One region of the Synechococcus sp. R55.3 genome, then DNA from elsewhere that is predicted to be linked to it. Evidence: predicted binding sites of a transcription regulator. Region 1 holds the regulator's gene; each other region holds the start of a gene.

Region 1 (3,534 bases):
GTATGGGATGGGGTTGGGGCGGCTGAAGTGGGCTTTAAGGGTGAGGCCAAAGGGGTGTAGGTAAGTGTTGTAGTCTAGCTCTTCCGTGCCTTCCACATAGGCTGCGAAAAACCGGCCAAGATCGGCACCAGCTGCCCGCTCAAACGCCTCCCGCAAGTCTTGGTCGCTGTAGCCCTTCCCTGACCGACCAAAGCGCTGCCACAGATCCTGCAAAGCTGTATCCAGGGATCCCCGACCGCCGGAAAGGTGGCGAATGTGCAGATCCAGCAGCCAACAGACCAAAGCCCCCTTTAAGTAATAAGAAACCTGGCTGTTGAGGGTGTTTTCGTGGGGGCGGTAGAGTTTGATCCAGGTATCGAAGCTGGACTCCCGCAGCGATTGCACGGCCCGGCCCGGAGTACGCTGCAAGCGGCCAATCTGTTCGGAAAGAATCTTCAAGAAATCGCCGGCACTGAGGATCCCTGCCCTCAACAAGATGACATTTTCGTAGTAGCTGGTCGCTCCCTCACAAAACCACAGGCATTCCAGATAGTTTTCTTGGTTGTAGTCGATCTTTTCCAATGCCAGCGGACGCAGACGCTTGACATTCCAGGCATGAAACAACTCGTGGGCCAGCAAAGACAAAAAGCGCCGATAGGACTCCGGCTGATGCAGCTCCAGCCCAGAGTAAAGAAGGGTGGTGCTGTACTTGTGCTCAAGGCCACCAAATCCTCCCGGCGACAAATGCACAATGAACCAGTAGCGGTCGTAGGGTAGCCCACCGAAAAACGCGGCTGTGGTTTTGACAATCGCCTTAGCATCAGCGACAGCCCGCTCCACATCCAGAGTGCCCACCCCCCAAACCACAAAGTAATGGGGGATCCCTTCCACCTCAAACGATTGCACTCGATGTGGACCCACCTCCACCGGGCTATCCACCAGCTCGTCATAGTCCTCTGCCACAAAAGACTGGCCGGAAGCGGGATCCCCAGAAGAGGAGATCAAAGGCCGCAAACTGGTGGCGATGTGCCAATCCGGCTTGGGGGGGATCACCGTCAAAGTGTAGGGTTCCCGCTCGCGACCGGGCACGTAGAGGAAGAGCGCTGCCCCGTTGAAATAGGCGTGGGTCAAATCCAGATGGTTCGTGCGCACCGTCAGCTCATAGGCATAGACCCGATAGCACACCTTCACAGCAGAAGAACCCGGCGGATCGATTTGCCAGGTATTCTTATCCACCTTCCGCCAGGCCAAAGGGATCCCTTGCTCAGTTGCCGCCTGAAACTCCTGCACATGACGGGCATACTCCCGCACCAAGTAGGATCCCGGCGTCCACACCGGCAGCCGCAGCCGCAAAGGCATCTTTGGCTCCACCTCTCGGAGCAGCAGCTCCACCTCCAGGAGGTGATTGGCCGGATCCGGCATCCGCACCGTGAAATGCTGGCGGCTCAGCCGAGAAGGTTCAGCAACAACAGCCTCCGGGCTCCCCATAGATAGATAGAATGTTCCAACCCACTCCACTCTCTACCGCCAAGGGCCGATGCAACCCCCAGCGACAATGGCTCTTATCCTAACCCCTGCTTTCGGTTGGGGATCCCTTTCTGGGGCAAAAACGAGACTCAAAAATGTAGCACGTGCTACAAAGATGCCTGGGCAGAACCTTCTACTTTAGGGTAAATCTTGGTATCATCATCGATTCTGAAGTCAAGGGGTTGCAACCTAGCCTAATGCTTCTAGATTGATCTTAATAGGTTGATCTTAGGTATAAACTGACCTTAAAAGGTTGATGAGTATGGCGGTGGCCGTAGCGGAAAAATCTCTGATCACAGCCTTCAAGCAATTGGGAGGCCCTCACCATCCTCCGGTTATCGAAACGTTTGAGCGCGGGAAGACCATTTTTTTTCCAGGGGATCCGGCGGAGCGGGTTTACTTTTTGGTGAAGGGAGCCGTTAAGCTCTCGCGGGTCTACGAAATGGGGGAGGAAATCACCGTCGCCCTCCTACGCGAAAACAGCATCTTCGGCGTGCTCTCCTTTATCACAGGACAGCGCTCTGATCGCTTTTATCACTCGGTGGCTTTTACGCCTACTGAGTTGCTCTCTCTGCCGATCGAGCAGGTGGAAAAATCCTTGCAGGAGAACGCCGAACTGGCCATGTTGCTGGTTAAAAGCCTGTCGTCCCGCATTTTGCAAACGGAGATGATGATCGAGACACTGGCTCATCGCGACATGGGATCCCGTCTGGTCAGCTTTTTGTTGATCCTCTGTCGCGATTTCGGAGTGCCTGGCCCAGATGGGGTCACCATCGATCTCAAGCTGTCTCACCAGGCCATTGCCGAGGCCATTGGCTCAACCCGCGTCACCATCACCCGCCTGTTGGGAGAGCTGCGCAAGAAGAAGTACATCTCCATTCACAAGAAGAAGATCACCGTACACGACCCGATGCGGCTGAGCCATCGCTTTGCCTAGAAGGAAGAGGAGAACACCTCCTGAGCAGCACCCTGCCTAGGCAAACCCCGCTCGATGGTTGGTTGAAGCTCTGGCCGGCCTATGTTCAATCTACTGCTGCAGCCTTGAAGAATCTCTGTGCCCGAAGGACAGACTTAAAGTTTTCTGGAAGCTGACCGGATCGCGGGCAAAAACCTACTAGTCTATGGGGGGATCTGGCTTTGGCCAGAGCTATCTAGCCAATTGCTGAGGTGTAACTGTGGAAACAGCCATCGAGTGGATTACCGCCCATGAGATCCTCGACTCGCGAGGGCGTCCCACCTTAGAGGCCCTGGTGGGTCTAGCCAATGGGGCAACGGGCTTGGCGCAGGTTCCCAGCGGTGCTTCGACCGGCACCTTCGAGGCCCACGAGCTGCGGGACGGGGATCCCAAACGCTACGGCGGTAAGGGCGTGCTGAGGGCGGTGGAAAACATCCTTGGCCCCATCCAGTCGGAGCTGCAGGGAGAAGATGCCCTCAACCAAGCCCGTATTGACCAGTTGCTGATCGACCTGGACGGCACCCCCAACAAGTCCCGCCTGGGGGCCAACGCTATTTTGGCAGTTTCTCTGGCGACAGCCAAAGCGGCTGCGGAAGCAGTGGGCTTGCCTCTTTACAAATACCTGGGGGGGCCCTTTGCCAACCTGCTGCCGGTGCCGCTGATGAACGTGCTCAACGGCGGCGCCCACGCCGACAACAACGTCGATATTCAAGAATTTATGCTTGTGCCCATTGGAGCGGCCAGCTTTCGCGAGGCGCTGCGCTACGGGGCTGAGGTGTTTGCGGTACTAAAACAAGTGCTGCAGCAGAAGGGGCTGTCCACCGGTGTGGGGGATGAAGGGGGGTTTGCTCCTGATCTCGACTCCAATGCGGCGGCTTTGGATCTGCTGATGACGGCTATTGAACAGGCAGGCTACAAACCGGGAGCAGATATCGCCTTGGCCTTGGATGTGGCCGCCAACGAGCTGCTGCAGGATGGGCAATATCACTTTGAGGGCAAAGCCCACAGCACGGCTGATATGGTGGCTTACTACCAGCAACTGCTGGCCAACTATCCCATCCTTTCCATTGAAG
Region 2 (3,534 bases), on a different contig from region 1:
GAACCCTTTTTCTTTGGCGATGATCAGGGGGGCCGCGTCGGTTAGAGCGATGAACCCCAGCTTGGCGCTGGTGGTTTCGGGAGTATCGGCCTGCGCCACCCAGTAGCCTTTGCCCAAGGATTGCGATTGGGCGCGCGGGATCCCAGCCGTGGCCGCCCCAGCCGTGAGAGCAGCCACCCCGGCCAAAAATTGCCGACGGGAGACGGGAGAGGAAGTGCTGAACAGCTTAGACATCGAAACCTCCAAGATTTACAACGACGAAGAAAGAAAAACTTTCAGGACGGCAACAGAACCGCTAGCGGGTTACCAAAACAGAAGCCTGGGCAGCGGACGGATGCTGACGTGGCTTGGCCCCAAAGTGTTCAATGAGCAGCTCCACCAAGACCGGCTTGAGGTCTTCGCAAGGGATCCCTTTGCGCACGCATTCGCCCAGCTTGGCGTCTTTGCCCACCTCTCCCCCCATGTAGATGTCCACGGCCTCCACCACCCTGCCGTCCTTGCGAGCAGTGGTGCCCATAAGGCCGATATCGGCTACTTGGGGTTGGCCGCAGGAGTTGGGGCAGCCCGTCCAGTGGATGCGCACCGTTTGGGGGATCTCCAGCTCCGCCTCCAGCTCCTCCATCAAGGCCACAGCCCGGTTTTTGGTCTCGATAAGGGCAAAGTTGCAGAACTGGTTGCCCGTACAGGACACCAACCCCCGCTGCAAGGGCCCTGGGTTGGGGGAGAACTTCTTCAAGAGCGGCTCTTTGAGGAGCGGGGCCACTCGGGAGTCGGGCACATTGGGGATGAGCACGTTCTGCTCCACTGTCAGCCGCAGCTCCCCGGAGCCGTACACCTCCGCCAAGCGGGCCAGCTCCATCATCTCCAGGGCGTTGAGCCGCCCCACCGGCACATGCAGGCCGACAAAGTTGAGGCCCGGCTGCTTCTGGGCATGCACCCCCAGCAGATCCCGCTTGTGCCAGACCACCTCATCTTTTTCCGCTGCCCTGAGCAGAGGGTGGCCTATCTGGCGCTCCACAGCCGCCCGGAACTTCTCTAGGCCCCACTCGTCAATGAGCCACATCAACCGCGCCTTTTGCCGGTTGGCCCGCAGGCCGTGATCCCGGTAGACCAGCAGCACCGCCTCGCACAGGGGAACTACATCGCGGGGATCCACCCAGACATCTAGGCCAATTGCCTCGGCGCAGCGGCGAGCAGAGAAAAAGCCGCCCACCAGGACGTTGAAGCCCAGGCGGCCATTTTTGAAGGCGGGCACAAAGGCCAGGTCGTTGATCTCCGCATGCACGGAGTTGTCGCGACAACCGCAGATGGCGATGTTGAACTTGCGCGGCAGGTTGCTGAAGGAAGGGTTGCCCTCGCCGTTGTTGGTGATCATGTCCTGCACCTTGCGGGTGAGACCGCGCACGTCGATCAGCTCATCCGGGTCAATACCAGCCAGAGGGGATCCCGTGATGTTGCGCACGTTGTCCATGCCCGACTGGATGCTGGTCAGGCCTACCTCTTTCAGGTAGCCCAGGATCTGGGGCATTTCCTCGATGGGGATGCCCCGCAGTTGCAGGTTCTGCCGGGTGGTGATGTCGGCTACGCCCTGTTCTCCATAGGGGTGGATGATTGCGCCCAACATCCGCATTTGGCCGCTGGTTAGGATCCCATTGGGCAGGCGCAGCCGCAGCATGAACTGACCTGGGGTGCGCTTGCGAAAGAAGATCCCCAGCCACTTGAGGCGGTGATCCCGGTCGTCTTCAGGAATGTTCTCCCAACCCATCCGGGCAAACGCCTCCAGCTCGGCCTTGACCGCCAGCCCATCCTTTTCGCTTTTGAGGCGTTCAAATTGGTTCGCCATGATCGCTGCCGTGGGGTGAACACTAGCTACCCTAGCGATGACGAACCGTTAACTTTGGTATTGGCAGTTACACTTTGTAACAGGTTATGCAGTTTTGTCATTCTCGAATTGCGCTTTATGCATAAAGTCAGGCTTCCAGGAGCAGCAGACCCCTCTTTCCCCTTTGGGAAAGGGGCTGGGGGTGAGGAAAAGCTAGTTGAGAGGGTTGAAAGAGTTGAAAGTCTCCATCTGCCAGAGCAGACGGGGCGGGATCCCCAGCCCTTCGGTGAGGGGTGCGGGCCGTTGGGAAGTTTGGGGATCGCAGTCGTAGAGAGCGGTGGTGTAGCGGTAGCTGCGGGGGGGGCCACCGTTGAGGCGAATGCCGCTAATTTCAAAGGTGTAGTTGCGATTGGGCTGGATCGAACCCACGGAGTAGGTCAAAGTTTCCAGGCCAAAGGCGGGATCCCCCACGCGGAGATCTCCAACAGGCACCGGCTCGCCGCTGAGGGCATCGGTGATGCGGACTTGGGCTTGGCTGAGATCAGCCTTGCCGCCACGGCTGGGCACCGAGAAAGACCAGCGGTAGGCAGACAGGGGCTGGCCGGAAAACCCTTCTAGGCGGTAGAGGTAGCCGTCTTTCTCCGGGAAGGCGATGAACTCTGGATCTGGCACCGACTCGTCAAAACCGAAGATCCAGTTGGCGTTGGCCTGGGTCACCCGTCCAGCCCGTGGGTCAAAGACAATGCCGTAGGCCCCCTGGGCGTACTGAGGATACAGGTTCCAGCGGCGATGCCCCACATCCACAAAGTTTTCTCGACCTGGCTCGGCAAAATAGATGTCCACCTGCCGCGCCAACACCCGGCCTGGATCGGGGCCGTTCAGCTCTAGGATGGGCCCAACCGCCAGGTTGCTGAAGCGGGATCCCGCCTCCCCAGCAGGGGTAAAGCAGCGCCAAGAAGGGGGCGGCTGGTGGCTGAGAGTACCATTGGCTACCTGCATCAAGGCCGCTTGCTGGGCGGCTTCTAGGAACTGAGGATTGAGCTTCACCGGCGGTAACTGGTGCAACAGCCGTAGAAAATTCAGCCGATCCATCATCTTTTGGGCTGCTGCAGGCGTAAGGCGACCGGGGTTGCAGGTAGCAACCTGGGGCTGTTCGGCGTAAATAGGCCCCGTGAAGCTGCGGGTCTGGCGATCCAACCGGCACAGGAAGCTGGCAATCGGCACTTCCCCTGCCCGCGGTGGCTCCATCGAGGTAGGGGATCCTCCACAGGCCGCCAGCAGACAAAGACAAAAGATCCCCGCGATCCTCAAAGCCCAAAGCTGAACCAACTTGGGCAACCGCTGCAAGGGCATGCAAAAACCAGCCGAATTATGAGCCGGTGGGGGTGGGGGTGATGCTGGGGGGGCTGACGGTGCTGCTGCTGCTCTCGCCACAAGCAGGCAACAAGCCCAGACAGGCAAACAGGGCTAAGGCCGCCAAAAGCTGGTGGGTCACTTTGGGTTGCAACGTAGCCATGACAACAAACCTCCCAAATGCTGTTGGGTTTGACCCTGTTCTATCACCTGGCCGAGTGGGCCACAGCGTCAAAACTCATGCCGACAAGGGTATAACTTAAGCCCAAGTCAAGGAACGCTCACCCAAGTCGGCTACATCCACCAGGACTGGGATCCAAGCCCACTTTTTCTCTCCACCCATAGTGGAGTACGGATCC
Region 3 (3,534 bases), on a different contig from region 1:
AGAGCACCCAAAGGATGGACGCTATCGCAAGGGGCAGTGATCCCCACCAAGCCGGCCAGGACACCGTTGGCGGCAAAGGTCATATCCGGCTTGCCAAAATGAACCCAAGAGGTGAACATCGCCCCAATTGCTCCAGCCGAAGCTGCCAGCAGCGTATTCATGGCAATCCAGCCAATATCGACAGAGGCTGCAGTGGTGGAACCGGCATTAAACCCGATCCAGCCCAAGGCGAGGATAAACACCCCCAACATCCCCAGCGGCAGGTTGTGGCCGGGAATAGCCCGCGGCTCTCCATTGGGGCCGTACTTGCCAATGCGAGGGCCAAGCGCGATCGCACCTGCCAAGGCCGCAGCGCCCCCTACCAAATGCACCACCCCCGACCCGGCGTAGTCGATGTAGCCCAGATTTTCCAGCCAGCCGGCTGTGCCGCCGTTGTAGTCGCCGAACAGCCCGTTCCAGGCCCAACCCCCAGAGATGGGGTAGATTAGCCCAGAAATAACGATGGAGTAGATCAAGTAGGCCAAGAACTTGGTGCGCTCTGCCATCGCTCCGGAAACAATGGTGGCGGCGGTAGCGGCAAACACCATCTGGAAGACAAAGAAAGTAAAGGGCCAGCCATCTGCCTCGTAAGCCTGCTGCCAGCCAAAAGCAAACCAGTCAGTGCCGAAGAAGCCAGCACTTTTGCCGAACATGAGGCCAAACCCGATGAACCAGAAGGCGCAACAGCCCATGCAGAAGTCCATCAAGTTCTTCATCATGATGTTGGCGGCATTCTTGGCGCGGGTAAAGCCCGTCTCCACCATGGCGAACCCTGCCTGCATGAAGAACACCAAGGCCGCCGACACGATCGTCCAAACAACGTCAGCGTGTTTCTGAACTTCCTCGGCCTCTTGAGCAAAGGCAGTTCCCTGGCCGAATAGAAAAACCAGCGCAGCCATTAGAGCGGCAGTCAGACTCCACTTGGCCGGTCGCCAAAGCCACTGGGGCACCTGGCTCTTGAGCTTTTGGATCATTGTCGTACTCATGCTTTTCGACTCACCTAAAGTGACAGTACTTCTCGCAACACATTACCCGAAAAGTAGGGCAAGAACACCTCATCAGATATACAGCAAAAGAGACATGAAGCAAACTCACACGAGGCTCAGGCCGGGCAACCCAAACCCTGAACGTGATCCCTTCTCATAGGGCATCTTGGTTGAGCTCGCCAGTTCGGATGCGGATGGTTTTTTCGACGGGGCTGATGAAAATCTTGCCATCCCCGATTTCGCCGGTGCGAGCCGCTGCAATCAGCTTCTCCACCACCGTATCCACCAGGTCATCTTCAACCACGATCTCCACTTTCAGCTTTTGTAGGAACTCTACCGTGTACTCGGATCCCCGATAACGCTCGGTTTGTCCCTTTTGGCGACCAAAGCCCCGCACTTCACTTACAGTCATGCCGACAATTCCGGCATTGACCAAAGCAATTTTGACCTCATCCAACTTGAATGGCCGGATTACGGCCTCGATTTTTTTCATTTGCCTCCTGCACCCCGGACAATTCCGCTAATTTCTAACACTACTGACACCTGCAAATTGTAAAAACAGATACATTTTTATCTCCTACTGAAGATGCTTACCACTCTGGATTTGCTCCCGTCAAGACCGGAAGGCCAAGCTTAAGCTACCTTAACGGGAGGAAGTCCCCACTGGCGTCTCACCAGCATCTGTAAGCGGCTGAGGGCTGAGAGAGGCCAAGCTGGCTGTAATAAGCGCTACCGCAAGCCACCACAGCATTTGTACCTGGGGACGATACCAGATGGTATCCACCAAGCCGTGGGCCATCATGCCGGTGCAAGCGGCCAAGCCTGCTGCCACCCATAGACCCTGCGGATCCCGCAAGTTGAGCAAAGTTTTCCAGCATCTCCAGCCGTGATCCCAGAGCACCAAGAGGAACCAGGCGAAAGTTAAGGAGCCGATGAAGCCAGTCTCCACGGTGAGCTGCAGAGGCACCGAATAGGCTCCGAGGGCGCTGAAGTTGCCTCGTTGGTAAAGGGGGTAGACGCGGTTAAAGGCGACATTGCCGGGGCCGATCCCCAAGATGGGAAAGTCGCGGATCATGTCCAAGACCGCCGCCCAGACGTTGATCCGAAAGTTGTTGCTGGTGTCTAGCCGCCCCCAAAAAAGGCTCTGCACCCGCAGCCGCAGAGGGCGTACCGTCAGGATTCCGAGCAACAAAGCGGCCCCCCCTCCACTCAACAGAACCGGCAAGGCCCAACGCCGCCAACGAGCCGGCAAATCGATAGAGTGCCACTGCGCCAACAACACGGCCATCAGGGTCAGCATAGCCAGCCCCCCAATCCAGGCACCGCGACTGTAGGTGAGCAACAGGCAAATCAGGTTCACCGCCGTCGTAAACCCGGCCAGGAGTTTCGCTCCCCAACTGGGCCAAATCCAAGTGGCGGCCAGCCCCAGGGGAATGACCGGGATCAAGTAGCCCCCGTACAGATTTGGGTTGCGCAGATAGCTGTACACCCGCGTCAGACCTGCCAAGCCCGACTCCGGATCCACCCAGGTGGCCAGTTCTGCTGCCCCATAAAAGTATTGCCGCAGGCCGTAGACCCCCATCACCAAGCTGACCAAAAGCAGGGATCCCACAATCCCATCTCGGAATTGGGGTTTGCGCAGCAGACGATGCAACAACAGATAACCAGCCAGGTAGAGAGTCAACTTCAGCCAGCCATCCCGCGCTGCGTAGGGAACCGGAGAGAGAATCGTCGCCAAGGTGGCAATTCCCCAGAAAAGGACCAGGGGCAGATGCAGCGGCAGCCCAATCGGCGTTTCCACCAAAGTGCCCAGGCCCACCAGAGCGGCCATAGCCAGCAAAATCAGGCCCAGGATGCCGGTGGAGCTTTGCGCAGAGAAAACCCAGTAAAGCAGTACCAGCCCCAGGCCGATGCGGTCGGAAGTCTGCACCAATACGCTGCTTTTCCCCCAACTCTGCAGGGATCCCAATAGACGACCCAAAAGGCTTCCCTGCCACCAAGCCTTGATGGGAAAATCGCGCAGCAGAAAACCGTGCCACCGTTGCGTTGCTCGTTCCATAACCCTCCGGAGCCTGTTGGGCACAAGTTCATACGCCCCAAGTCACCTTCCGATTGCGTCGGTGGGACGAAGTTCTAGCTTATATCCCCAGAGGCAAAGAGACAACGAAGAAGAGCGCAACTTCTTATCGCGCCAGCCGGACAAAGTACCCCTCAACAAAAACAAAGAACCGGCTGACTCACAAGACTCTACAAGAAAAGGCATCGAAGAGTTATCAAAGTTGGGTTTTCAATCTTAAGAACAAGTCTCTGTAAAAAGCAAAGAAGAACAGCAGGAAAAACTACAAAAAGCTCTATCTCAATCTTCAATCAAATGTTGGATTGCCGCAATCGAAGATCTCCTGACCTACCACAGACCGATTCTCAAAAGATTCTTCAGGCAACACAGGCTAACACTTGACCTTGAGATCCTCTTTCACCTTCGGCATTAGGAGAAGGGATTTGATCGCCT
Region 4 (3,534 bases), on a different contig from region 1:
CCGGTGATCCGCGAGGAGGTGAGCCGGGAAGAAGCCAGGCGCAGAATCGAAGCCCTCGGCGAACCCTATAAGCTGGAGATCTTGGACAGCATTCCCGAAGGAGAGGTCATCAGCATTTATCACTTGGGGGATGAATGGTGGGATCTCTGTGCTGGCCCCCACGTGGAAAACACCCGAGATCTCAACCCCAGAGCCTTTGATTTGCTCAGTGTGGCCGGCGCTTATTGGCGGGGGGATGAAACCAAGCCGCAGCTCCAACGCATCTACGGCACCGCCTGGGAGACCCCAGAGGAGCTGAAAGAATACAAACGGCGGCTGGAAGAAGCCAAACGGCGGGATCACCGCAAGCTGGGCAAAGAACTGGGCCTATTTTTGTTTTCGGATGAGGTGGGGCCGGGGCTGCCTCTCTGGACACCCAAGGGCACCATTCTGCGCTCGGTGCTGGAGGATTTTCTCAAGCAGGAGCAGCTCAAGCGGGGCTACCTGCCGGTGGTTACCCCTCATATTGCCCGTGTGGACTTGTTCAAGATCTCCGGCCACTGGCAAAAGTATCGGGAAGATATGTTTCCCATGATGTCGGAGAATGAGCAGGCGCGTGCGGCTGAACAGGGCTTTGTCATGAAGCCGATGAATTGTCCTTTTCACATCCAAATCTACAAATCCGAGCTGAGATCCTACCGCGATTTGCCCCTACGATATGCCGAGTTCGGCACCGTTTATCGCTACGAGCAATCGGGGGAATTGGGAGGTCTGACGCGAGTGCGTGGCTTCACGGTGGACGATGCCCATTTGTTTGTTCGCCCCGATCAATTGGAGGAGGAGTTTCTCAAGGTTGTCGATCTCATTTTGGTGGTTTTCGATAAGCTCAAGCTCAAGGATTTTCGCGCCCGCCTCAGCTTCCGGGATCCCAAGTCGGACAAATATCTGGGATCCCCCGAAGATTGGGACAAAGCCGAAAATGCCATCCGTCGCGCTGTGGAGAAGTTGTCGATGCCCCACTTTGAAGGGATCGGAGAGGCAGCCTTCTATGGGCCGAAGCTGGATTTTATTTTCCGCGACGCGCTGGATCGGGAGTGGCAACTGGGCACGGTTCAGGTGGACTACCAAAACCCACAGCGCTTTGATCTGCAATACGTAGCTGAGGATGGATCCCGGCAGCGTCCGGTGATGATTCACCGTGCTCCCTTTGGCTCGCTGGAACGACTCATCGGCATTCTCATCGAAGAATACGCTGGGGATTTTCCCTTCTGGCTGGCCCCGGAACAGGTGCGTATTTTGCCCATTTCCGATCAGTATTTGGGCTATGCCACCCAAGTGCGGGATCAACTGCGGGAACATGGGATCCGCGTTCACATCGATGCCGACAGCGATCGTTTGCCCAAAAAAATCCGCAATGCCGAGAAGGCCCGGATCCCTTTTATGTTGATCGTGGGGGAACAGGAACAAGCGGCAGGAACGGTGAGCGTGCGCCAGCGCCATGGACAGGAGCTGGGATCCCTGACGGTGGCAGATTTCCTAGCCCAGCTACAGGCACTTGACTAGCTTGGGCATTCGGGATCCCTGGCTTGCGGCAACTGGGTTTTCAGAACTTGGAGCTCAAGAAAGAGCTTGAGTTTCCCTTTCTCAAGGGAAGCCAAGGGGGCTAATTGAAAAATCAGGATTTGGCCGACAACCCACCATGTTCTCTAGGGATTTTCTGGAGAGGATCCTGCAACGCTTTAGGAGCTGACGGCTAAATCGATCTGTCGCCGAATGGATTGGCCGTTACTTTGGTGAATTGATTGATAGTTACTTTGAATTGCAGTGAAATAGCCTGTCGATCTAAGCTCCTCATCTCCCGCTCTGCGATTGTAGATAACAGCACTATGAATTGTAGCTTTTACTACAGTATTAGCTTCTCTATTGGAGATAGGCTTTTGTGCATTCAAAGTCTGACCGCAGAGTGATGACTCAAGGATAGGATCCCATGCCCAAAACGCTGTTTAAAGTTGACCTGACTAAGCCAATGGATCAACAGGATCTACCGGGTCACAACCGCTGGCATCCTGATATTCCCGCTGTGGTTTCTGTAAACCCTGGCGAGGTATTCCGAATTGAGTGTAAAGACTGGACGGATGGGCAAATCAAAAACAACGATGATCCTTCCGACATTGAGCAGGTTGACCTAAGCGTTGTCCATGTTTTGAGTGGGCCTATTTGGGTTAACGGCGCCCAGCCTGGAGATATCCTGGTTGTCGATCTGTTAGACATTGGGCCACTGCCGGGAGACGAGTGGGGGTTTACAGGTATTTTTGCCAAAGAAAATGGAGGGGGATTCCTCACCGATCATTTTCCCAACGCGGCCAAAGCCATCTGGGATTTTCAAGGCATTTACACCACTTCCAGACACATTCCCCATGTGCGCTTTGCCGGCATCATTCACCCCGGCCTCATTGGCTGTGCCCCATCTCACGAGTTGCTGGCGGCTTGGAATAAGCGGGAAGCTGAGCTGGTCGCTTCGGCTCCCGATTTGCGCACTTACGGCGCGGGGCTATCCGGCAATCAGCCTGTGCTGGCCGCCTTGCCCAATCCCAAGAACGCAATTTTGGGAACTTTGCCCAAGTCAGAGTATGAGCGGGTTGCTGCTGAAGCGGCTCGGACGGTGCCCCCGCGAGAGCACGGCGGTAATTGCGATATTAAAAACCTGTCTAAAGGAACACGGATCTACTTCCCGGTTTACGTGGAGGGTGCCAAGCTGTCGATGGGAGATATTCACTTCTCGCAAGGGGATGGGGAGATCTCTTTTTGTGGCGCTATTGAGATGTCGGGCTACATCGATCTCCACGTCGATCTAATCAAGGGTGGTGTTGAGAAGTACAGATTGGTTAACCCCATTTTTAAGCCCGGCCCTGTTGAGCCACGTTACTCGGAATACCTTGTGTTTGAGGGCATTTCTGTGGACGAGCTTACAGGTAAGCAGCATTATATGGATGTTCACATTGCCTATCGACGCGCCTGCTTAAATGCCATCGAATATCTGAAAAAATTCGGCTTTACGGGAGAACAAGCTTATCTGCTGCTCAGTTCTGCACCGGTGGAGGGCAGAGTGAGTGGGATCGTCGATATTCCCAATGCTTGCTGTACGGTGGCTGTTCCTACGCAAATCTTCGACATAGATATTCTCCCTAGGTGAATGTTATCCGATGCCTCGTTCAAGGGGGTGGAATAGGAAGATGCCGCTGTATGAGTTTAAGTGTCAAACCTGTGGGGAGTTTGAGGTATGGCGGCCCTTATCTCAATATCGAGATCCGGCCTATTGTCCTTCTTGCAATCAGGAAGGGAAACGTCTCATTTCAGTTCCCATGGTTCAGCTTTCCAGCTCTTTGCCTATTTCAAAGGGGGGAAGAGAACCCAAACTGATCAAGCGTGAACAGCACTCAAATTCTGATCCAAACTCGCCAAAATATCGCTCCCAATCCTGTGGGCGACCTTGGATGTTGCACCATTAGTTATTAGACATAGTTGTTTCAGGCTAGGGTAAGACGCCTGGGCTAT

Evidence for each region. Region 1 encodes NtcA, which controls nitrogen genes in cyanobacteria. Its sites were predicted from a motif close to GTANCNNNNGNTAC; they were not measured.
Region 2: the regulator NtcA is predicted to act here: its motif matches at 1,901-1,914, upstream of NW849_RS11895 (ferredoxin--nitrite reductase).
Region 3: the regulator NtcA is predicted to act here: its motif matches at 1,578-1,591, upstream of NW849_RS08250 (P-II family nitrogen regulator).
Region 4: the regulator NtcA is predicted to act here: its motif matches at 1,873-1,886, upstream of fmdA (formamidase).

What each region holds. Positions count from the first base shown of each region.
Region 1 covers NZ_JANSIG010000039.1:492-4,025, reverse strand. Annotated here, with positions in the region: gene NW849_RS07700 (M61 family metallopeptidase) at 1-1,467, opposite strand, end outside; gene ntcA (global nitrogen regulator NtcA) at 1,769-2,443, shown strand; gene eno (phosphopyruvate hydratase) at 2,682-3,534, shown strand, end outside.
Region 2 covers NZ_JANSIG010000087.1:83-3,616, reverse strand. Annotated here, with positions in the region: gene NW849_RS11900 (CmpA/NrtA family ABC transporter substrate-binding protein) at 1-234, opposite strand, end outside; gene NW849_RS11895 (ferredoxin--nitrite reductase) at 296-1,843, opposite strand; gene NW849_RS11890 (CAP domain-containing protein) at 2,036-3,175, opposite strand; gene NW849_RS11885 (hypothetical protein) at 3,192-3,338, opposite strand.
Region 3 covers NZ_JANSIG010000043.1:6,064-9,597, reverse strand. Annotated here, with positions in the region: gene NW849_RS08255 (ammonium transporter) at 1-1,025, opposite strand, end outside; gene NW849_RS08250 (P-II family nitrogen regulator) at 1,180-1,518, opposite strand; gene NW849_RS08245 (IctB family putative bicarbonate transporter) at 1,669-3,084, opposite strand.
Region 4 covers NZ_JANSIG010000029.1:3,246-6,779, forward strand. Annotated here, with positions in the region: gene thrS (threonine--tRNA ligase) at 1-1,542, shown strand, start outside; gene fmdA (formamidase) at 1,967-3,172, shown strand; gene NW849_RS06465 (FmdB family zinc ribbon protein) at 3,213-3,488, shown strand.